DNA from 2 places in the Microbacterium sp. Y355 genome. Region 2 is predicted to be linked to the other one. Evidence: riboswitches for the same ligand, from Rfam matches in the RefSeq annotation. Region 2 holds a riboswitch; the other holds the start of a gene.
What was found. Region 2 has a riboswitch for FMN ahead of pnuC (nicotinamide riboside transporter PnuC). Riboswitches for the same ligand answer to the same signal wherever they lie in the genome.
Positions count from the first base shown of each region.

Region 1: it holds a riboswitch for FMN, as region 2 does, so the genes downstream of both, ribD (bifunctional diaminohydroxyphosphoribosylaminopyrimidine deaminase/5-amino-6-(5-phosphoribosylamino)uracil reductase RibD) here and pnuC (nicotinamide riboside transporter PnuC) in region 2, are expected to answer to the same signal.

Region 1 is NZ_JCAIUD010000001.1:1,326,373-1,337,136, reverse strand. It holds gene AC1C2O_RS06605 (branched-chain amino acid ABC transporter permease) at 1-163, opposite strand, end outside; gene AC1C2O_RS06600 (ABC transporter substrate-binding protein) at 191-1,366, opposite strand; gene AC1C2O_RS06595 (Fe-S protein) at 1,587-1,940, opposite strand; gene ribH (6,7-dimethyl-8-ribityllumazine synthase) at 2,116-2,592, opposite strand; gene ribA (GTP cyclohydrolase II) at 2,589-3,863, opposite strand; gene AC1C2O_RS06580 (riboflavin synthase) at 3,860-4,489, opposite strand; gene ribD (bifunctional diaminohydroxyphosphoribosylaminopyrimidine deaminase/5-amino-6-(5-phosphoribosylamino)uracil reductase RibD) at 4,489-5,523, opposite strand; FMN riboswitch at 5,577-5,721, opposite strand; gene AC1C2O_RS06570 (Fpg/Nei family DNA glycosylase) at 5,799-6,662, opposite strand; gene AC1C2O_RS06565 (TetR family transcriptional regulator) at 6,747-7,361, opposite strand; gene AC1C2O_RS06560 (GNAT family N-acetyltransferase) at 7,568-8,137, opposite strand; gene mfd (transcription-repair coupling factor) at 8,188-10,764, shown strand, end outside.
Region 2 is NZ_JCAIUD010000001.1:2,783,670-2,794,433, reverse strand. It holds gene AC1C2O_RS13475 (DUF808 domain-containing protein) at 1-540, shown strand, start outside; gene AC1C2O_RS13470 (protein-L-isoaspartate O-methyltransferase family protein) at 996-1,589, opposite strand; gene AC1C2O_RS13465 (HNH endonuclease signature motif containing protein) at 1,759-3,639, shown strand; gene AC1C2O_RS13460 (pyridoxamine 5'-phosphate oxidase family protein) at 3,756-4,187, opposite strand; gene AC1C2O_RS13455 (hypothetical protein) at 4,298-5,026, opposite strand; FMN riboswitch at 5,163-5,291, shown strand; gene pnuC (nicotinamide riboside transporter PnuC) at 5,365-6,081, shown strand; gene AC1C2O_RS13445 (J domain-containing protein) at 6,081-7,025, shown strand; gene zapE (cell division protein ZapE) at 7,046-8,002, shown strand; gene AC1C2O_RS13435 (RNA-binding S4 domain-containing protein) at 8,057-8,284, shown strand; gene AC1C2O_RS13430 (alpha/beta fold hydrolase) at 8,309-9,082, opposite strand; gene AC1C2O_RS13425 (hypothetical protein) at 9,148-9,501, shown strand; gene AC1C2O_RS13420 (alpha/beta fold hydrolase) at 9,498-10,361, opposite strand; gene AC1C2O_RS13415 (hypothetical protein) at 10,469-10,764, opposite strand, start outside.

The sequences.
Region 1 (10,764 bases), 1.5 Mb from region 2:
GGTCATAGGCATCGGTGAGCCAGATTCCCACGAACGCTGAAGCGGCGAACGCCGAAGGGTGGGCCAGGTTCAGTCGATCCAGGATGCCGAACACCAGGGTGAACCCGATGGCGAACAGCGCATAGATCGAACCGAGGAACAGGCCGTTGAGCAGTTGCTGCATGGTGCTTCCTCAGGGAGGGGGAGTCGGTCAGTTCATGACCGTGAAAGAGCCATCCTTGACGATCTGCACGACCGCGGGGTGCTCGGCGTCACGGTCGGCGTTGATGGTCAGCGAGCCCAGCGGGGTCGCGAGATCCTTCACCTGGGTGAGGCCGTCCTGCACGTCAGTGCGCTCGCCGGAGCAGTTCATGCGGACCGCGTGGTCGATGACCTTCAGGCCGGTGTATGCCTGGGCCGCGAACTGGTCGGGCGCCGAGTCGTACTTCTCCTCGAATGCCGCCATGAAGTCGGTGTTCTCGGGACTGTCGGATGCCGAGTTCCAGGCAGCACCGACGATGACGCCTTCGGCAGCGTCGCCGGCGTCTGCCATCAGCTGGGGGTTGTTGAAGCCGTTGCCGCCGATGATGGGCTGGTCGATGCCGAGTTCGCGGGCCTGGGTGACAAGCGGGATGGCTGCCTCGATGAGAGCCGAGACGACGATCGCGTCGGGCTTGAGCTCCTTCGCGGCCGTCAGCAGGCTGCGGAAGTCGGTGTCGCTGACCGAGAAGGTCAGGGTGTCGAGGATCTCGACGCCCTGCTCTTCGAGAGAGGACGACATGACGTCGTAGCCGGACTCGGTGAATGCGTCGTCGTTGCTGTACATCACGACGACCTTCTCGAGGCCGAGCTTTTCGGTGGCAGCCTCGATCGTCTGCGGGATGACCTGGCCCTCCGTGAGCGAGTCGCGGAAGACGAAGTCACCCTGGGCGGTAATGCCCTCGGCAGTGTTCGAGATCGCGAGCACCGGGAGGCCGGCTTCCTGTGCGACGGGCTGTGCCTGGAAAGCGGTGTTGGAGAGGGTCGGGCCGATGACGACGCTGGTGCCGTTGCCGGCGAACCCCTCGAAGACGCTGATGGCCTGACGCGGGTCGGTGCCATCATCTTCGATCGTGAGGTCGTAGGCGACTCCCTCGCCGGCGTTGAGCTCTTCCAGCGCGAGTTCGAGACCCTTCTGCTGTGACTCGCCGTAGCTGGCGGCACCGCCGGTCAGGCTCAGCGCCGCACCCACGGGGACGGTCCCGTCGATCACGCAGCTGTCGCCGCTACCGGAGCCCTTCAGCGCACCGGCGTCACCACCGGACTCACCGCCGTCACCGGCGGCGCAGCCGGTGAGTACGAGTGCGGTAGCAGAAAGGACGACGGCGGTACGAAGCAGATAGCGCATGAGATTCTCCGAACGTGAGGCATGGATGAATTAGCCGCAGATCGGTTCCAGCCCAATATTGGTGGAGCGTCTCGTGTGGGTGCGCGCCTCAGCCTCGGTGATGGGCGCGCGTTACGGCAACGGGTCGATTATAGGGAAGATGCAGTGGTTGCTGTCGGCGGCTGCGGCCTGTCGTCACGAGCGATGCGCGACTGTTATCCGCGAGGCGCCATCAGCGCTATCAGTTCCAGAGAACAGCAATACCCGCGTTGACGAGGGTGAGGATGCCGACGAGCCAGAACAGCGCGGGCGCGACGCTGCCGGTCTTGCGCTGCTTGGATGTGCCGATGCCGAGCAGGGCACCGATGACGAGCAGCACGACGAGCTTCACACCGATCTTGGCGTAGTTCATCTCACCCTCGATGCCCCACGGGGCGGCGAGGATCAGGCCGGCGACGGCCGCGATGCTCAGGCCGATGCTCATCAAGCGGGTGAATTCACGCTTGCCGCCGAAGGCCTGCACAGCCCAGGCTCCGAAGAGCGTGGCGAAGCCGATGAGGTGGATGAAAACGACGACGTGGCGCAGGATTTCCATGCCCTCAGAGTAGGCCTGACCCCGGATTTCCGCCAGCAAGGGGAGACTCACCTGTGCGCTACCCACGGCACACCTGCAGGTCCGATGCACGGATGCAGGGCGAAACGCCGAGGAATCGCCCTGCAGGTGTGATTTGGCCCTGCAAGTGTGCCGGCCCAGTCAGCGGGCGTGCGGCTCAGCCGCGAAGTGTCTTGAGGACCAGGGCCGTCCGCAGTGCGGCATCCGCAGCCTCGGCGCCCTTGTCTTCCTTCGATCCCTCGATGCCGGCACGGTCCAGTCCCTGCTTCTCGTCATCCAGGGTCAGCAGACCGAAGCCGACCGGCTTGCCGGCATCCAACGACACTCGGGTGAGGCCGTCGGTCGCCGCCGCCGACACGTACTCGAAGTGCGGGGTGCCACCGCGGATGATGACGCCGAGGGCGACGACGGCATCCGCTCCACCGGCGAATGCGGCTTGGGCCGCGACCGCCAGTTCGAATGACCCAGGCACGCGCACGAGCCGGTGCGTTGCGCGCGCCGCGTTGAGTACCCGCTCGGCCCCCGCGATCAACCCATCGGTGATCACGTCGTGCCAGGTGCCGGCGATGATGACGACGTTCAGTCCCGTCGCGTCAATCTGACCCGCTGCTGTGGGGGCTCCTGCGCCGCTCATGCGTTGTCCTTTCCGAGGGCGAGCGCAGCAGCCAGATCGGCGTCGCCGATGATGTGGCCCATGCGGTCACGCTTGGTCTCGAGATACTGGTGGTTGTTTGGTCCGACGCCGACGATCAGCGGCACCTGCTCGATGACGTCGAGGCCGAGTTCGCGCAGCTGGTTCACCTTGTCGGTGTTGTTGGTCAGCAGACGGATCTTCGAGATGCCCAGATCACCAAGGATGCCGGCCGCCGCCGCATATTCGCGAGCATCTGCGGGCAAGCCGAGGGCGAGGTTCGCATCGACGGTGTCGAGTCCCTCTTCCTGAAGACTGTAGGCCCGCAGCTTGTTGATGAGACCGATGCCTCGACCCTCGTGGCCGCGCATGTAGATCACGACGCCACCGTCCTTCTCGATCGCGTTGAGCGCGGCGTCCAGCTGTGGACCGCACTCGCACTTCAGCGATCCGAATGCCTCACCGGTCAAACACTCCGAGTGCACGCGCACGAGAGCCGTGTCACCCAGTTCTCCCGATACGACTGCGATGTGATCGGTTCCGGTCACGCGGTCCTTGTAGGCGAGGAACCGGAAGGTGCCATGTGAGGTCGGCACCGTGGCATCCGCTCGCAGACTCACGCGACGGCGGCCCTCTCGTGACGAGGTCACGGGGGCATCCAGTGGGTCGATCTCGTTGAGATGCGCGATCAGCTGTTCGATCGTGATGACCGGCACGCTGTCACGCTCACCCAGTTCGATGAGGCCAGGCATGCGCATCATGCTGCCGTCCTCGGCAACGACCTCGGCGATCGCGCCGACCGGCTGCAGGCCAGCAAGTCGCATGAGATCCACGGCGGCCTCGGTGTGCCCGCTGCGTTCGCGCACGCCGCCGTCGACGGCGCGCAGCGGCAGCACGTGACCAGGCCGGATGACACTGGTCGACGTCGAGGCCGGATTCGCGAGCACATTCAGCGTGTGTGCGCGGTCGTGGGCGCTGATGCCGGTTGTGACTCCCTCAGCGGCATCCACACTGACGGTGTAGGCGGTCGAGCGAGCGTCCTCATTGGTCTCCACCATCGGCGGAAGGTTCAGCGTGTCGGCCAGATCGGCCGGCATCGGTGCGCAGATGAAACCGGATGACCAGCGCACAGTCCACGCGACCCATTCCGGGGTGGCGAGTTCGGCCGAGAGGATGACGTCGCCCTCGTTCTCACGGTTCTCATCATCAGCGACAAGGACCGGACGGCCCGCACGCAGCGACTCAAGGGCTTCTTCGATAGTGGAAAGGCTCATCGCGAGCCTCCTTCCGAGATAGCCCGAAACGCGAGCAGGCGCTCGACGTGACGGGCGAGGATGTCGGTTTCAAGGTTCACGCGGTCGCCGACGATGCGGGATCCGAGAGTAGTGGCGGTGAGCGTCTCCGGGATAAGGGAGATTTCGAACCACGCGTCATCCGCTGAGGCTGCGCTCACTGCGCTCACGGTGAGCGAGGTGCCGTCGACGGAGATGGATCCCTTGTCGACGACCAGAGGGGCCAGATCTGTGGGCAGCGAGATGCGCAGCACGCTCCACTCGGCGCCAGGACGCACGTCGACCACAACGCCGGTGCCGTCGACGTGGCCCTGGACGATGTGACCGCCGAGCCGTGCGCCGACCGGCATCGCCTTCTCGATGTTGACCTTCGTGCCCACGGACGCCGTGGCAAGTGCCGATACATCGAGCGTTTGCTTCATGACGTCGGTGTCGAAGGTGTCTGCGCTCGAGCCGACGACCGTCAGGCAGACTCCGGACACTGCTATGGACTCGCCGTGCACGGGGTCGTGCGTCGCCTTCGGCGCGCGAACTGTGAGGCGCCAGCCGTCACCCGACGGTGCGATGGCGGTGATCTCACCGATCTCCTCGATGATTCCGGTGAACATCAGCGGACTCCTTCGTTCTGCGGTTCTGTGAAATGGGCGACGGCAAGCATGTCGGGCCCGAGCGGAATCCACTCGTCGATCGTGAGCCGGCGCGCGTCGTCGATGGTGGGCACACCAATGTCGGCGAGTGCGAGACGATCGCCGCCCAGCAAGACCGGTGCGATGTATGCGAGCACGCTATCGGCGAGTCCGGCCGCGATGAATGCGCTGGCGAGCGTCGGGCCGCCCTCGATGAAGACGCGGTGGATGCCGCGGCCATGAAGGTCAGTGACCACTGCGTGCAGGTCGTGGGTGTCGTAGAAGAGGGACTCATGGGGGTGACGGCGTACGGCTGCATCCGCCGGGGTTGCACGCGAGCCGATGATCACCGGGATTGGCTGATGCGCGTACAGGGCGTCGCCGTCGCGTGCAGTCAGCGCGGGGTCATCGGCGAGTACGGTTCCGGTACCCACGACGATCGCGTCTGCTTCTGCGCGTCGGCGATGCACATCGGCGCGGGCGACGGGTCCGGTGATCCACTGGCTCGTACCGTCATTCGCGGCTGCGCGCCCGTCGAGACTCTGCGCCCATTTCACTGTGACGTGCGGGCGGCCCAGCCTGTGTGCGGTCAACCAATCGGCGATCATGGCGTGGGCAGCGTCAGACTGCTCACCGGATTCGACCTCGACCCCGGCGTTCCGAAGTCGCTCGGCTCCGCCGCCGGAGACAGCACCCGGATCATCGAGCGAGTAGATGACGCGCGAAATCCCCGCATTGATGAGGGCGAGAGCACACGGGCCGGTGCGGCCAGTGTGATTGCAGGGCTCGAGGGTGACGACCGCTGTCGCGCCGCGCGCAGCTCCTTCAGGAAGCTTCGACAGCGCGTCGACTTCAGCGTGCGGCGTGCCAGCGCCGTGGTGCCAACCCTCGGCGAGGATCTCGCCGCTGGGGGAGAGGATGACTGCGCCGACCTGAGGGTTGACGCCCCGGGGGCCGCGCATTGCGAGTGCGAGCGCGCGCATCATCGCGTGGCGTTCTGTCTCGTGCACTGTCATCCGTCGTCCCTTGGTTTCTCACTCCGGGGGTGACAGACGGCGCGCTCGCGCGCATCGTGCTGCCTCCCTTCCGGACTAGCGAGATTTCTCTCGCATCACCGTCGGTACCGGAATTTCACCGGATCGGCACTTCGGAAAACCGAAGCGCTCGCGGACTGTCACCGCCGGTTCGGATTCTCACCGACCCCGGAGCACGTTGATGCTCAGTGTACTCAACACGCTCGCGCGCATTTCATTCCGTGTCCGGTCCATCGATTCCTGAACCCGCCGAGGGATCACTTCAACAGTCGCGAAAGCCGTCGATCGGCGAGTGGTTTCCCACCGGTCTGACAGGTGGGGCAGTACTCCAACGACCTGTCGGCAAAGAACACGCTGCGCACAGTGTCGCCGCAGACCGGGCAGGCCTCACCCCGTCGAGCGTGCACCTGCATCCCTCGTCGTTTGGCATCCTTCAGATCGGCCGGCGGCTTCCCGGATGCTGCGGCCACAGCATCCTTAAGCGTCGCCTTCATCGCGATGAACAGGCGCTCGGTCTCGTCATCGCCGAGCGTCGCGGCGATCGCATACGGGGACATGCGTGCGGCGTGCAGAATCTCATCCGAGTAGGCGTTGCCGATACCTGCGATCACGGACTGGTCGCGCAGGAGGCCCTTGATCTGCGTGCGACGACCTTCCAACAGAGCTGCGAATGTGGATCGGTCGAACGACTCGTCCAGCGGATCCGGACCGAGCCGGACGATGCCCGGCACATCCTGCGGATCACGCACCACATAAACGGCGAGTGACTTTTTCGTCCCCGCCTCTGTGAGATCGAACCCGCTGTCGTCATTGAGGGCGACGCGGAGCGCTATCGGTGACTTCCCCGGCTTGATCAGCGTCGTCGGCAGCAGTTCATACCAGCGCAGCCAGCCCGCCTTGGCGAGATGGAACACGAGATGAAGGTCTTCGCCGCAAGAGAGCACGATGAACTTGCCGAGACGAGCGGATGCCGTGATCGTCGCCCCGTGCAGGGCAGTGTTCGGCGGGTCGTAGGTCTTCAGCGCAGCAATGGCGCCGATGCTCGTGCGTGTAATCGTGCGTCCGACGGCGCGCTCGCCGAGGAACGTGACGAGCCCCTGAACCTCCGGCATCTCCGGCATGTCTTCATCATGTCACCGGCATCCGACAGGAGGGAAGACTGTCCAGTGGCGTTGCTGTGCACAGCGAGCGAGGCCCGACGTGCGTCAGACCGCGCCGTGTAACAGTCGGATGCTGGCGATCTCGACCCGCTTGATGGCGTCGAGATCGCCGCGCAGGAGCGCGATCAGAGAGTTGAGGAAGATGCCGTCGAACAGGGCGTACGCGGAGACAGCGTCGACAGTGGGCGTTGCGTTCTCGAGTTCGCAGTAGCGTTCGATCACGGCCCACACCATATCGCTGAGGAGTTTGTCGATCGCGATGATCGTGTCGCGGAAACCGATGTCGAAGAGCGACTGGTTGCGCAGGTCGTACCAGAGACGGTGCATGTCGGCTTCATCGCGGAGAGTCGCTGACATTTCTGCCCCGAATCGCTCGGCGAGTTCGGTCCCGGTGCGGGACGTCTCGACGATCTCGTCATAGCGTCTGGCGCACTCCGACTTGTACTGCCAGATCGCCTGGCCGATCAGATCGTCCTTGTCCTGAAAGTAGTAGTGCAGGATGCCGAGGGAGAGACTCGTGTGGGCGGCGACGTCTCGCAGTCCGGTTTGCGCGAAGCCACGGGCAGCAACTGCAGCGAGCGCGGCGTCCGCGAGCTCGTGTCGTCGTCGCGCGAACTTGTCGAGACCCGACTTGTCTGCGCGCACACTGACGCCGCTCATCTCTCCTCCTCCAACAGCGATGTGGAAGCGATCATACCCCCGATCACGTCGGGAATCGAGTGGTCTGAACGGGTGTCCAGGTTCTCCTTGTCACGTGTCCAGAAATCTGCTCGCCGCCGTCGCCCTTGCCGATTCGCTGGCTCTGCGGCCCCCCTTGGCTCGGCAGCGAGCGCGTAGTGATGCTTTATGACCGGATCGGCTCGTGATCAGGGCTGAAGGATCGCCCACTCGACCGGAGCGCGGTCATCATCGCGCAGAAGCCCCGCGACCCAGCCATCGTCACGACCACGCGGGCTGGTGAGCGCCTTCCGCATCAGCCCTTCGTAGTGGAAGCCGAGGGCGCGCGCCGTGCGTGCGGAAGGGATGTTGCCGGCAACGGCGCGCCAGGCGATGCGGGCGAGTTTCAGCTCGGTAAAGGCCCAGTCGATCACGGCGAGTGACGCCTCGACCATGAATCCCCGGCCTCGCGACTCGGCTGTCGCCCAGAACCCGATCTCAGTCGATCCGCCGCTGGCGTGCGGGGTGATGTGATGCAGGCCGATCATTCCGACGAGCACCTCGTGATGGAAGACGCCCCAGACGCTCTCTTCTCCGGATTCCCACGACTCGGTGACCAGCTTCACGAAGCCTTCGCCGTGTTCACGCGTGTACGGGCTCGGAACGGTGGTCCACCGGGGGATCTCCGGATCCTGACACGCTGCCGTGATCGCATCGACGTCAGCGGTGGCGGGGGCGCGGAGGGTGAGGCGTTCCGTGTGCAGCGTGACCTGTTCCATCACGGCATCATATGAGAGCCGCTGTCTGAGGCGCGCATTAGACTCTTCAGGTGACTGTTCCGGGGATTCTCCGCGCCTTGGAAAGGGCGACTCTGTACCACGACGCCCTCGCCTGGGCGCAGACCGACGCTGACCTCGGCCTCGTCGACGGCCTCGACGCGCCGACGATCGCGGGGCTGTTGGAGAAACGCACTAGCGCGGGGCATCCCGCATCCATGCTCGTCATTGCACCCACCGGGCGACGAGCGGAATCTCTCGCGGCGGCGCTCGGCTCCTATGTGCCGGATGCCGAGATCCTGAGCTTTCCTGCATGGGAGACGCTGCCGCATGAGCGATTGAGTCCGAGTCCTGACACGGTTGGCCGACGCCTCGAGACGCTCCGCCGCATCACGACCTGGGAGGGCCCACGTCCGCTCATCGTCGTCGCCTCGGTGCGCGCAGCGTTGCAGCCGATCGCCAGCAACCTCGGCGACACCGCGCCGCTGGCGCTCGTTCTCGGCGGTCGTGACCTCGAACTGGACGACGCCGTCGAGCAGCTTGTCGAGCGCGCATACTCGCGCGTCGACATGGTGTCGCGTCGCGGTGAATTCGCCGTGCGCGGCGGCATCCTCGATGTGTTCCCTCCGACGAGCGAGCATCCGTATCGCGTCGAGTTCTTCGGCGACGAGATCGACCAAATACGTGCATTCTCGATTGCGGATCAACGATCGCTGCCCGGTGATGTCGACCGAGTGGATCTGCCTGCGACCCGTGAGTTGCTGCTCACGGCGGAGGTGCGCGATCGTGCGCGCGCGCTCATCGCCGGTTTCCCCGCGATCGCCGGGATGCTGGAGAAGATGGCAGAGGGCATCCCCGTCGAAGGTATGGAATCGCTGCTGCCCGCGGTCTCCGGCCCGCTGAAGTCGCTCGCCGAATACTTCCCGCCTGGCACAGCGACAGCCCTCGTTGACCCCGAGCGCTCGAGCGCCAGGGCGCAGAGCCTCGGCGACACGAACCGTGAGTTCCTCGATGCCGCGTGGAGTGCAGCGACATCTGGAGCATCCGCGCCGATCGATCTTGGTGCCGGTGACTTCCTCACCGTCGCGCGCCTGCGCGAGATCGTCCGTGAGCGCGACGGCGTCTGGTGGCGGTTCAGTCCATTCGCGACCGACGACGCGGATGCCGCGAACATCGACTCATCGATCATCCCGTCTTTCCATGGCAACGTCGACGGCGCGATCGATTTCGTCGCGTCCCGCCTCAGCGACGGCTGGCGAGTGGTCGTCGTCGCCTCCGGCACGGGACTTGTCGACCGCGCCAGGGATGTGCTCTCCGACCGCGGCCTCGCCGCTCGTATCGTTGACACGCTCATTGACGCCCCGGACCCTGGCGTCGCGACTCTTGTGCTCGGCGCGCTCGAATCCGGATTCCAAGTGCCGGAGGCGAAGCTCGCAGTCCTGACCGACAACGAGTTTTACGGCCGTACGATCAGCGGAGACCAGCGGGTCGTCAAGAAGCTCGCCTCGCGTCGCAAGAACGTCGTCGACCCGCTGCAGCTCAAAAACGGCGACCACGTCGTGCATGCCACACACGGCATCGCACGCTTCGTCGAGATGACAAAGCGCGAAGTCTCCTCCGGTGGGCGAAACCCCACGAAGACGACCCGCGACTACTTGGTGCTGGAATACGCGCCGTCCAAGCGCGGGTTCCCCGGCGACAAGCTTTACGTGCCCACGGATCAGCTCGATCTGCTCTCGAAATACGTCGGCGGGGAGGCGCCCACGCTCTCGAAGATGGGCGGTAGCGACTGGTCCGCGGCGAAGGGCAAAGCACGCCGCGCTGTACGCGACATTGCCGTCGAGCTCGTGAAGCTGTACTCGGCGCGCATGTCGGCGAAGGGCCACGCATTCGGCCCCGATACCCCCTGGCAGCGGGAGTTGGAAGAGGCATTTCCGTTCGCGGAGACCCCAGATCAGCTGCAGACGATCGACGAGATCAAAGCCGACATGGAAAAGCCGATCCCGATGGATCGGCTGCTTTCCGGAGACGTCGGCTTCGGCAAGACTGAGGTCGCAGTGCGGGCTGCGTTCAAGGCAATTCAGGACGGCAAGCAGGTCGCCATGCTCGTGCCGACCACGCTGCTGGTCAAGCAGCACATCGAGACGTTCACCGAGCGCTTCGCCGGGTTCCCGGTGAAGGTTCGGGCGCTGTCGCGCTTCCAGACTGACAAGGACGCCCGCCTCACGCTCGAGGGGCTGCTCGCCGGCTCGGTCGACATGGTCATCGGCACGCACCGGATCCTCACTGATCAGGTCATGTTCAAGGATCTGGGCCTGCTCATCATCGACGAGGAGCAGCGCTTCGGTGTCGAACACAAGGACAAGCTGAAGAAGCTGAAGACGAACGTCGACATCCTTGCGATGAGTGCCACGCCGATCCCGCGCACACTCGAGATGGCAGTCACCGGCATCCGCGAGATGTCAACGCTGGCGACGCCGCCGGAGGACAGGCATCCGATTCTTTCCTTCGTGGGCCCCCGCAGCGACAAACAGATGGCCGCGGCGATCAGGCGCGAGATTCTGCGTGAGGGGCAGATCTTCTTCGTTCACAACCGGGTGCAGTCGATTCAGCGAGTGGCGAGCGAGCTC
Region 2 (10,764 bases):
ACTGACCTGATCCTCTCCACTGAGATCATGCTCATCTCGCTGGCGAACCTGGAGGCGGGGCTCAGCTTCTGGATGACGCTGGCCATCCTCGCCGTCATCGCACTGATGATGACCGGCATTGTTTACGGCGCAGTGGCGCTCCTGGTGAAGATCGACGACATCGGCTTGAAGATGGCCAAGAACAAGTCGCGGCGAGTGCGGCACACCGGCACCAGAATCGTGCGTTCGATGCCTGCCGTCTTCCGATTCATCAGCATCGTCGGTACCGTCGCGATGCTGTGGGTCGGCGGGCACCTGCTGCTGGTGAACCTCGGGGGTGTGGGACTGACGTTCTTCAGCGACATCATCCACAACATCGAGCACCTGCTCGAACCGCTCGGTGGAGTGATCGTGTGGATCGGCGAGACTCTCGCGTCAGCGATCGCTGGGCTGCTGGTGGGCCTCGTGATCGTCGGCGTGGTGCTGCTGATCGGACGGATGCTCGGCAAGAAGCCGACCTTCCACGAGGGCGAGGAATCGCCGGTGAGCGTGCACGCGTAGGAGTTTTGCTCGCCGGGATGGCGGGCCGGGCGGACGTCGGATTTTTGAGTCGCGTGAGCACGCCTGGGCGTGAGCGCGTGAGCGCGCCTGCGCGTGAGCGCGTGAGCGCGCCTGCGCGTGAGCGTGTCTGGGCGTGAGCGCGTGAGCGCGTCTGGGCGTGAGCGCGTGAGCGCGTCTGCGCGTGAGCGCGTGAGCGCGTCTGGGCGTGAGCGCGTCTGGGCGTGAGCGCGTCTGTCTGCTCAAGAGCCTTGCAGTGGCACGAAGCTGTACAGCCCCTGATCCTGCGCATGCTGCGCGCGGCCCGCGCGCAGGTCTACGACGGTCATCACCCCGGCGACCGGGACGACCATGCGTCCCCCCTCGGCGAGTTGCCCGACGAGCGCATGAGCGTGAGCGCGTGAGCGCGTGAGCGCGTCTGGGCGTGAGCGTGTCTGTCCGTGAGCGTGTCTGTCCGCTCAAGAGCCTTGCAGTGGCACGAAGCTGTACAGCCCCTGATCCTGCGCATGCTGCGCGCGGCCCGCGCGCAGGTCTACGACGGTCATCACTCCGGCGACCGGGACGACCATGCGTCCACCCTCGGCGAGTTGCCCGACGAGCGCATCCGGCAGTGATTTCGCGGCAGCGGAGACCAGGATGCGGTCGAATGGCTCCTCGTCGGGCAGACCGAGCACGCCCGACTCGGCGCGACGGATCTCGGTTTGCACAGCCACTTCGCTCAGTCGCTCCCGGCCGTACTGGACGAGCTCTGCGACGACTTCCACGCCGATGACGGTGCCATCACTTCCTGCCAGCGCGGTAAGGATGGCGGTCGTCCAGGCTGAGCCACTTCCGACGTCGAGCACGCGGTCGCCGGGGCGGACGTCGAGCAGCTCAAGCATGCGTGCCACTGTCGAGGGCTGCGAGTTCGTCGCGGCCCAGCCGATCATCACGGGGCGGTCGGCGTCCGCGAGATGGCGCACCGCAGGAGGCAGGAAGGCCGCCCGCGGCGTTGCGGACATCGCCTCCCGCACACGGATTGCGGTGGCGGGATCCACTCTGATTTCGGCCATATGCCGACGCTACGCCGGGGGCGGGGGTCGGGATAGGGGGTCGCGCTGGGCGCGCGACTTGTTCTGCACAGGTCTTCGGGTTTGTGGGGTTATCCACGGTTTCTGAATGGCCTCTGATCTGCGGTTTATCCGATGGATGAATGTCTGTGGCCTGCGGTTGAATGGAGGTATGACATCGCTTGTGCAGGAGTTGGAGAGCATCGATCGGCAGTTGGCCGATGCGATGTCTGCTTCTGCGGCACGTGGCGGGATACGGCTCGTCGATGATGGTGAACTGTTGGGCATCGTGCAGGCGCTCGGCAGTATTCAACGGCGGGTGGATGGTGCGATCGTTGAAGCGACAGACCGGGTGGTCGAGCGGGACCAGTGCGAACGCGACGCGAGGTTGACGACACAACTCGGATGCCGGGACGCCGCCGAACTCCTCCGACGCACACTGCTGGTGGATGGGCACGCCGCCCGGCGATATGTCTCGGCGGTGGCGGCGGTGCACCGGGATCTGGACATTACTTCTGGCGAGTTGCTGCCGGGGGCGTTCCCGGAGTTGTCGGCCGCGTTGGCCGATGGGGTGATGTCGTTGAGTGGGTTCCTGGCCTGCACGACACCGTTACTGAAGGCCAGGCGCCTGGGGGCGGCGGATCGGTTGGCGGCAGATGCCGTACTCGCACGCTTCGCGCGTGGGGTGCCGTTGGATGGGGTGGATGCCGCCGATGATGTGGCGACTGACGGCGCCGATGATGAGCGGGCACCCGCTCCCACAACGGATGAGCTGGCGGGACTGACCGCGCACATCATCCACCGGCTCGACCCGGACGGTGCGGAGCCGAAAGACCGGGCAGGCAAGCGCCGCCGGTACTTCACGATCGGGCGGCTCCGGGACGGATCCGTGCCCGTGCGTGGTGAGCTGCTCCCCGAGGTCGCGGCGCAGTTGCAGAAACTCTTCGACAGTCTGATGAACCCCAAAGTCGATGACGAGGCCAGTGTGGGAGGCGCGGTACGATTCCGGCCGTCCGAGGACGGTGACGGTGACGGTGGCACCGACGACGGGCGCTCCGGCGACGACAGTGTCGACGACGAGGGTTCCGGCCACGGAGGTTCCGACGACGACCGTGCAGGCGACGACCGTGCAGACGAGGACAACGCCCACGCGGGCCATGCCGGCGACGATGCAGATGCCAGTGCCGACGATGTCGATGCAGACGACGGAGGTGCCAGCGACAGAGTTGCCGGCGACGGGGATTCCGACCGCAACGGCGACGCCGGCGAAGACCGCGCAGACGACGACGGTGCCGCTGATGACCGTGACCGCTTCGCCGCCAAGTACAGCACGGCACCCGGAACCGCGCCCGCCAGGGAGAATGATGATCTCTCCGGCCGCGGCGACGGTCTCCCGGACCACAAAGCCGCGTCACCCGCGTCGGGGACGGCTGATCTTCGCACGCATGCGCAGAAACGGCATGACGCGTTCGCGAGCATCATCATGGTCGCTGCGGCATCCGATGGCATGCCCACGTTGGGTGGTGCTGCACCAACCCTCGTCGTCTCGGTCAGCGCCGACGACTACGTCCACCGCACCGGCCGCGCCACGGTCGAGGGTGCCGGATACGACGTCCCCCTCGGGGCCGCCGACCACGCCGCATGCGCAGGCGGCATCGAACGCGTACTGTTCGATGAACACGGTGCGATCGTGGGGATCAGCACCACCGCGCGGATCTTCAACGCCCGCCAACGCCGCGCGATCGTGCTCCGAGACCGACAATGCCTCATCCCCGGGTGCGATATCCGTGCAGAATGGTGCGAAATCCACCATGTGACCGACCATGCCCTGGGTGGGCCGACCCACACCAGCAACGGGGTACCCCTGTGCTGGCATCACCACCGCACCCTCGACGAAAACATCTGGCTCATCCGGATGCGCAACGGCATGCCCGAAATCCGTGGGCCGAACTGGTGGGACCCCTACGCGCGCTGGCGATCGCCACACCTCAACTACACCGCCGTCGACGAAGCCATTGACACCGAACGCGACCGCGCGTGGAGTGCCTGGTGACGGTGGACTGTTGAGCTGCACATGCGGCACGTGCCACATCTGCCTCCGCGCCGCGGGCACGATCTCCCACGATCATGACCACCCACGAGCGCCCACGAGCACGATCAAGATGCCGGTCACTCGCGTTTTGAGAAGAGTGGCACTTCCGCGACGACCGGATTATCCGCTCGGAAATCACCGAACCTTGCCCAGGTGAGCTGCACTCGTACCACCACGGCTGTTCCGCTATGCAGCGACTGGGTGAACTCGGGGAAGGCGCGAAGATACTCGGTGCGGCAGCGCTCGAGGTCGTCTCCCTCGGGAAGGTCCGCGGAACCCTCGACCTGGAGGGTCGTCCCGTCCACCCCACCGACGACAGCAGCGAGGCGTGCGTCACGCCGGATGTTTGCGATCTTGCGCGAGTCGGGTTTCGCGTCGAAGACGAGTTCGCCAACGTCAGTCGCCGCGATCGGAAGGTATGCCGCCTGCGGTCGGCCGTCACCCCCGAGCGTCGAGATCACGCCGGCGCGTTGCTCGCGGACGTACTCGATCAGTTGGGCGAGATCCATCCGAACACCATACCGATGGCGCTCGATCGAGATATCAGCGGGCAAGCCCGAGGAAGACCATCATGGTTCGTTCCACGCACGACGGCGCAATGCTCGAAGCCTGTACCGAGTCACACCCCCAACCACTCCGGCGTCGTCGAGGCGAAGAACGCGATCAAGCCATTAGCAAGGATGTTGTCCGGCTCGACGCGCGTCGCGTCGGCGAGGTAGGCCATCGCGATCGCACGCTGCCCGCTCGCCCAATGCAACCAGGCAAGCGCGCTGAGCAACGGCGCACGGAATGACTCCGGCATGGATGCCACCGTCATGCGCAGGAATTCGATGCCACGTTGCATTCGCTCCGCATCAGGTATCTCGACCGACTCGCCTCGAAAGAGTCGGTATGTACGGTCCTTCGGAATGGCATCCATTCGGTCGAGCCCGAGCACATACTCATCCAAGGACGCCCCATCTCGGCGCGCGCCCTCGATGAATCGCCCATGTTTGCGAAGGACCTGCTCACCCGCTCGGCGCCCGAAGGCGATCTGCGTCGCCACCGTCTCGGGGACCGTGGCGAAATCACTGACGAGAATGAGCTGCGCGCGAAGCTCAAGGTCGCTCGGTCGCGGCAGTTCTGCGTCGAGGATCGTCTCGACGAGCGGAATCGCGAAGGCTGTGGGTCCGTACTCGTCGAACCGTCGCACAGTCGATCCGATGTGTCTCGTCGGCACGACGAAACCGAATTCAGGCAGGTCGTCGACGAAGCCCAACAGCAACTCGGCCAGCTCGTCGCTGTCCTCGGCCGAGACGAAGGGAAGGTGGATGAGGCTCTCACCCCGCAGGGTGTCGTGGTCTGTCATACCGCCATCGTTGCGCCACCACGCGACCAACAATCGGGAGAAATCCACGATCCGTGTACAACCTCGCATGAGGTCAAAACAGTGCAGGAAGAGTCGGCGCAGCATCCATCCTCAGGTATTCTTCCGAATGAACACACACGTGCTCCGGGGTCGGTGAAATTCCGAACCGGCGGTCATAGTCCGCGACCCGAAGCCCTCCGGGGCTGAGGCTGAACCGGTGAAATTCCGGTACCGACAGTCAAAGTCTGGATGGAAGAAGCACACGGGTGGACTGCATGCGGCGACGCATGCAGCTGTCCTCACGCTCCCTCGGCGGCATCGCAGCCGAATGGAGAATCATGGACTTCCTGCACTGGCTGGTCGACGCCTTCAACTCGCAGTGGATACTGCCCGGCGGGCAGACCCTGCTGATTCGCGAAGTCGTGGGCAACGTCTTCGGCTTGGCCAGCGCTCTCGGCGGCATGCGGCGCAAGATCTGGGCGTGGCCGGTGGGCATCGTCGGCAACCTGCTGCTGCTCACGGTTTTCCTCGGGTCGATTCTCAACCCCGATCACTCGCTGCCGAACCTGCTCGGGCAGGCCGGACGCCAAGTGATGTTCATTGCGGTCGCGATCTACGGCTGGAACCGCTGGCGTCAGGCAAAGGCCGACGGCGGGCAGGTGACGCCGCGCTGGGCGCCGAACAGCGCTCGCGTTGGACTCGTGCTCGTTCTGGTGCTCGGCACCGTGGCGCTCACTCCCCTGTTCCGCGTGCTCGGATCGTACGAGCCGGTCTGGGCGGATGCCTGGACCTTCGTCGGCTCGTTGCTCGCGACCTACGGCATGGCCAAGGGCTGGACGGAGTTCTGGCTGATCTGGATTGCCGTCGATGTGGTCGGTGTACCGCTGCTGTTCAGCTCCGGCTACTACGCCACCGGGTTCATGTACGTGTTCTACGGCATCTTCACTGCGATCGGCTTCGTCGTGTGGGCACGGGCGCAGGCGAATGCCAAGCCGAAGATCGACACACTCATGCCGGATCCCCGGGTGGTTTCACCGGGGGACAATAGTGAGTGATGTTCGACAGCCCGCTTTCCGCCTCGGCCTACGAGGTGCTCGGTGTCGACCCCGCGGCGAATGACGACGATCTGCGACGGGCGTATCGCTTGAGGCTGCGGCAGACGCATCCAGACACCGGCGGCGACGCGGCGGAGTTCATCCAAGTGCAACGCGCCTGGGAACTCATCGGCTCCGTCGAGAGGCGCGCCTCGTACGACCGCGGGCACGGCTTCGGTGCCGCGAATCCGGCGTCTCCGGGACAAAGCCAGGATCAGAACTGGAGCGGCTGGCGGGCCCAAGCCTCGCGCACCGATACCCGTCCGCGGGCACGGTCATACGGGCATCCGGGCGGCTGGCGTCGCGAGCGCTATCTGACGCTGATCCGTGAGTGGGCTGGCCACGGCGTCGACGTCCCCGACCCCTATGACCCGGCGCTCGTGCGCTCCATGCCGCGCGAGCTGCGCCGCATGCTTGCGGACGCTCTCGCCGAAGAAGAGACCGCACGCACGGTGTCCGACCTCGGCATGGGATTCACCGTGTGGCACGATGTGGCCGCCGGCGAGGGCGCAGGCGACAAGCTTGACCACGTCATCCTCAGTCCGTCCGGCCTGTACGGCGTGCTCTCGGAGGACTTCGGCGAGATCGTTCGATTCCGGCGCGGAGAGATCCTTGCCCGGTCCGTCGATGGAGACGCACCCATCGCAGCCCTCCTCGCGCGCATGCGTGTCATCGCACGAGCCGCACGCGTCCGCTTCGGCGGTGCGATCATCGTCCTCCCAGACGACGACCTGGATCAGGCGATCACGACACTCGGAAAAATCCGCGGCACACCCGTCGTCGTCGTACGCCGCAGCGCACTGCACACAGTGTTGCGCCGTGGCGTCCCCGGAGCACGCGACATCGGCGGGAACGAGCTGTTCGATGTGCGGACTCGGCTGCAGCACACGGTGCGGTTCGTGTGAACATCGGGTCGACCAAACTCATGACCGCAGTCGAGGCGAAGGCCACGGCATCCGGGTTCGCGCTCGACGACGCACAGCGCGAGCTGGTCGCAGAGCTCGCACGGGTCACCCGCGCGGACGGCAGCCTATTCATCCACGGCCCGGCAGGGCGGGGGAAGTCCTGGATCGCGAACGCTTTCTTCGACGCGATGCCGACGCGCAGAAAAACCCGCGTGCACTTCCATGGGTTCCTTGATGCTCTGCACCGCAGCATCCATCGCCGTCGAGACGAGCAGGATGCCGTCGAGAGCGCAATCGACGACATCGTCGGCGACGCCCGCGTGCTGTTCTTCGACGAGTTCCACGTTCATGACTCTGGTGATGCCCGGCTGCTCACCCGACTGTTGGAACACGTGTTCCCGCAGGATCTGATCGTGCTCGCCACCTCGAACTATGCTCCCGTCGATCTGCTACCGAACCCGACCTGGCACCACATGTTCGAGCCGGGCATCGCGCTCATCACGCAGCACATGCAGGCGTTCGAACTCGCCGGCCCCACCGATTACCGCGCCGTCCCTCACTCCCACTCGAGCGGGTTCGCATCGGGCAGTTGGACACGAACCCCACCCGCGCCCGCCCCAACCGCTGACGAGGCGACCCTCTCGCACGTGCGCGACAGAGACTTCCCCGTGCTCGCCATCCGCGATAACGAGCTTTGGATCTCGTTCCATCAGCTCTGCGGGACGCCGACCTCGACGATCGAGTATCTGGAGTGGGCGCGCATCCACCCGCGCTGGGTCGTGACGGATGTACCCGGCTTCGCGGATGTCGACCGTGAAGCACAACAGCGCTTCATCAACGTGATCGACGTGATTGCAGATCTCGACGTGCCGACGACGTTCGTGTCAACGCACGCTCTGGCGGACTTCCTCTCCGGAGCCACGACCAGGCCGGATGCCTTCCGGATGGTGAGCAGGCTGCAGCTGCTCCGGCACTGATCGCCACCGGTTGTGAACGTCGCCCGCTGACGCGAACGCGATTAGCATCAAGGAATGACGAATGCTGACCCGATCGACGACATCTCCATCGGCGGAGAGATGATCCGCCTCGGACAGTTCCTCAAGTTCTCCGGGCTGCTCGACTCCGGTGGCGACGCCAAGGAGGTCATCATCGACGGGTATGTGACCGTCAACGGCGAGGAAGAGCGCCGCCGAGGACGCCAGCTACACGACGGCGACCTCGTCGAATTCGAGGGGCGCACGGTTCGCGTTCGCCCCTGAGGATCGACGTTCGGCGCGCGATCATCAGACGCGCTCCCGCACCGCCCTGGCAGTCGCGCCGGGATCAAGCCTGTGCATGATCGATTCCGGGACGATCACGAGCTCTGCTCCGTGCATCTCAGTTGCGAGCCGATCTGCTGCCGTAGCAAGGATGGGGAAGGTCTGCTCACCTCGCAGGATCGTGACCGGCTGCGACACCGACAACATCTCCGCCGTGGGCGTCGAGACCTGCGCCGTCAACTTCGCGTCGTATACCGTCGACTGCGCGAGCGGCACCAATGCGGGGAACTGATCGCTCTGCCGGATCGCTTGCACCATCTCTTGTGGCAACCCCACTCCTTCGAGTTGGAACGTGACCACCGCTTCGTCGCTCTTGCCATCGTCAACAAGCTTCTGCAGACGCTGGGGAAGATCTGCGGCGGGCTCGTCATTGCCGAATCGGAACGGCGGCTCTGAGAGAAAGAGTGAGCGGATCGGAACTCCTCTGGAGGCTGCGAAGAGGGCGAGTACGGCGCCGGATGAGTGTCCGAGCACGATCGCGTCGCCACCGACCGCTTCAATCACGGCGGCAAGATCATTGGCTTCGTCCTCGGGCGATGACCCTCGCCTGTCGCCGCTTGCCCCTCGAGCACGTCTGTCTACCGTGACAGCTCGGAAGCCTACGTCCACAAGGGCGCTCGCGAGCGCCCCGCCATCGGTAGCCAATGAGAAGGCACCGCCCACAATAACGATGGTCGGCCCTTCCCCCACTTGCTCGAAGGCGATCGTGATCCCGTCGGCAGAGGTCGTTGTATTCATGCCACCAAGAAACCACGATCCACCGACACTGGCAAGGGTGTGGGGCCGTCAGTAGGGTGAAGAGCATGACCACGACGACTGACGCACCTGCCGTTCAGAAGCGGCAAGGTACCTGGCCAGTCTTTGGAGTGCTCATCGTCGGTGTGGTTCTCATACCCTCAACCCTTGCGATTCTCACCACGAGCGCTGAAACACCGGATGCCGAGGCATACGTGCGGATGGCCTTTGCCGTGGTTGCGGGACAGACGATCGCGATCGCTACTGTGGTCAGCCTCCTAATTGCATCGATCATGCGGCGTTTGAGCATCGGCGCCATTCTCGCCAACGCACTTATCGCGATCGTTGTCACGTCCTTCGCGGCATACGGCATCGGAAATGCACTGACGACACTGCTGCAGGGTCTGGGTCTCAACAACTAAGAGTGGCGTCCCGCAGGCGCCGCGCCACCGTGGACTGTCAAGAATCGGAGCAGTTCCCGATTGAAGACCTGCGCATTGTCCTGGTTCGCGTTGTGGCCGGCATCCGGAATCACGACGTAATCGATCCGAGGATCGCTCGCAGCCCAACTCGGGCCATCCTTTCGGATGTTCCCGGTCCCGTCACTCTCGCCATGAGTGAGCAAAAAGGGCACATCGACCCGGAAGTCGGGATACCCGTCCCGACGCACGGCTGTCGCGACGGCAGCGAAGATGCGGACCAGATCACGCCGCCCGATCAAGCCCATGGCGTCGAGTGCGTAGGCCTGCACTTTCTCTCGAATGGAGGTGACCTTCGCCATAGAACGGCGCAGGTGGTCGAGGGGCCAGAAGCGGAAACTGGGAGCCATGAACCGCACGGCAATGTGATCACTTCGACTCAAGGGGAAAGCGATCGGAGTCGAGCCGACGATGACGAGCCCTTTTACACGCTCGGGATGCCGGCGGACGATGTGTTGCGAAACATATGCGCCCATCGACTGGCCCACGAGGATGAGACGGTCGATGCCGGCGTCATCGAGAACCGCGACCAGGTCATCGACATAGTCCTCTATAGAGGGATGCTCGATCCCCAAGGGCTGTGAACGGCCATGGCCACGCGCATCCCAGACGAGCACGCGGTAGTCGCCGAGTACCGCCGGGATCTGGGCGTTGAACATTCGGTGATCCATCGTCGCGCCGTGCAGGAAGGCGATCGCCGGACGTTCCGGATCACCCCCGACCCAGTAGTGAAGCGGTGTGCCCCGGCGCTCCAGCACGCGAACTTCGAGACCCTCGGCGGTGCGGCTCCAGTCAGCGGTCACGGTCTTCTCCCCATGGTCGTCGTACTTCCCAGGGTAGCGAGCCGGGACGAGGCCTCACTGTCCCAACGTCAGCCACCATCCAGGCCGGCGGGTCTGCCTTCGGAAACCTACCCGAGATCGATCGTCTGCCAAATGACGTCCGCGACGCAAAGGCCGTTGCCAGCCTCGCGATAGAACACATCAGTCGGGCTTACCTCACCCGATGCATGCCCGTTGGCGGATCCCTCAAGGTTGATCCTCCACGCGGCGTCTAACGAGGGCCGATCGACGGAGGTTTCAGCGTTGAACTGTTCTGGTTCCCCCGCGCTGAGTCCCTCCCACGCCGGCGAGTCACCAAAATCTGCCGTGGAGTCTTCGCAGGCAAGCGTTTGTTGTTCGCCCGAGGATGCGGCGTCGATGAGCT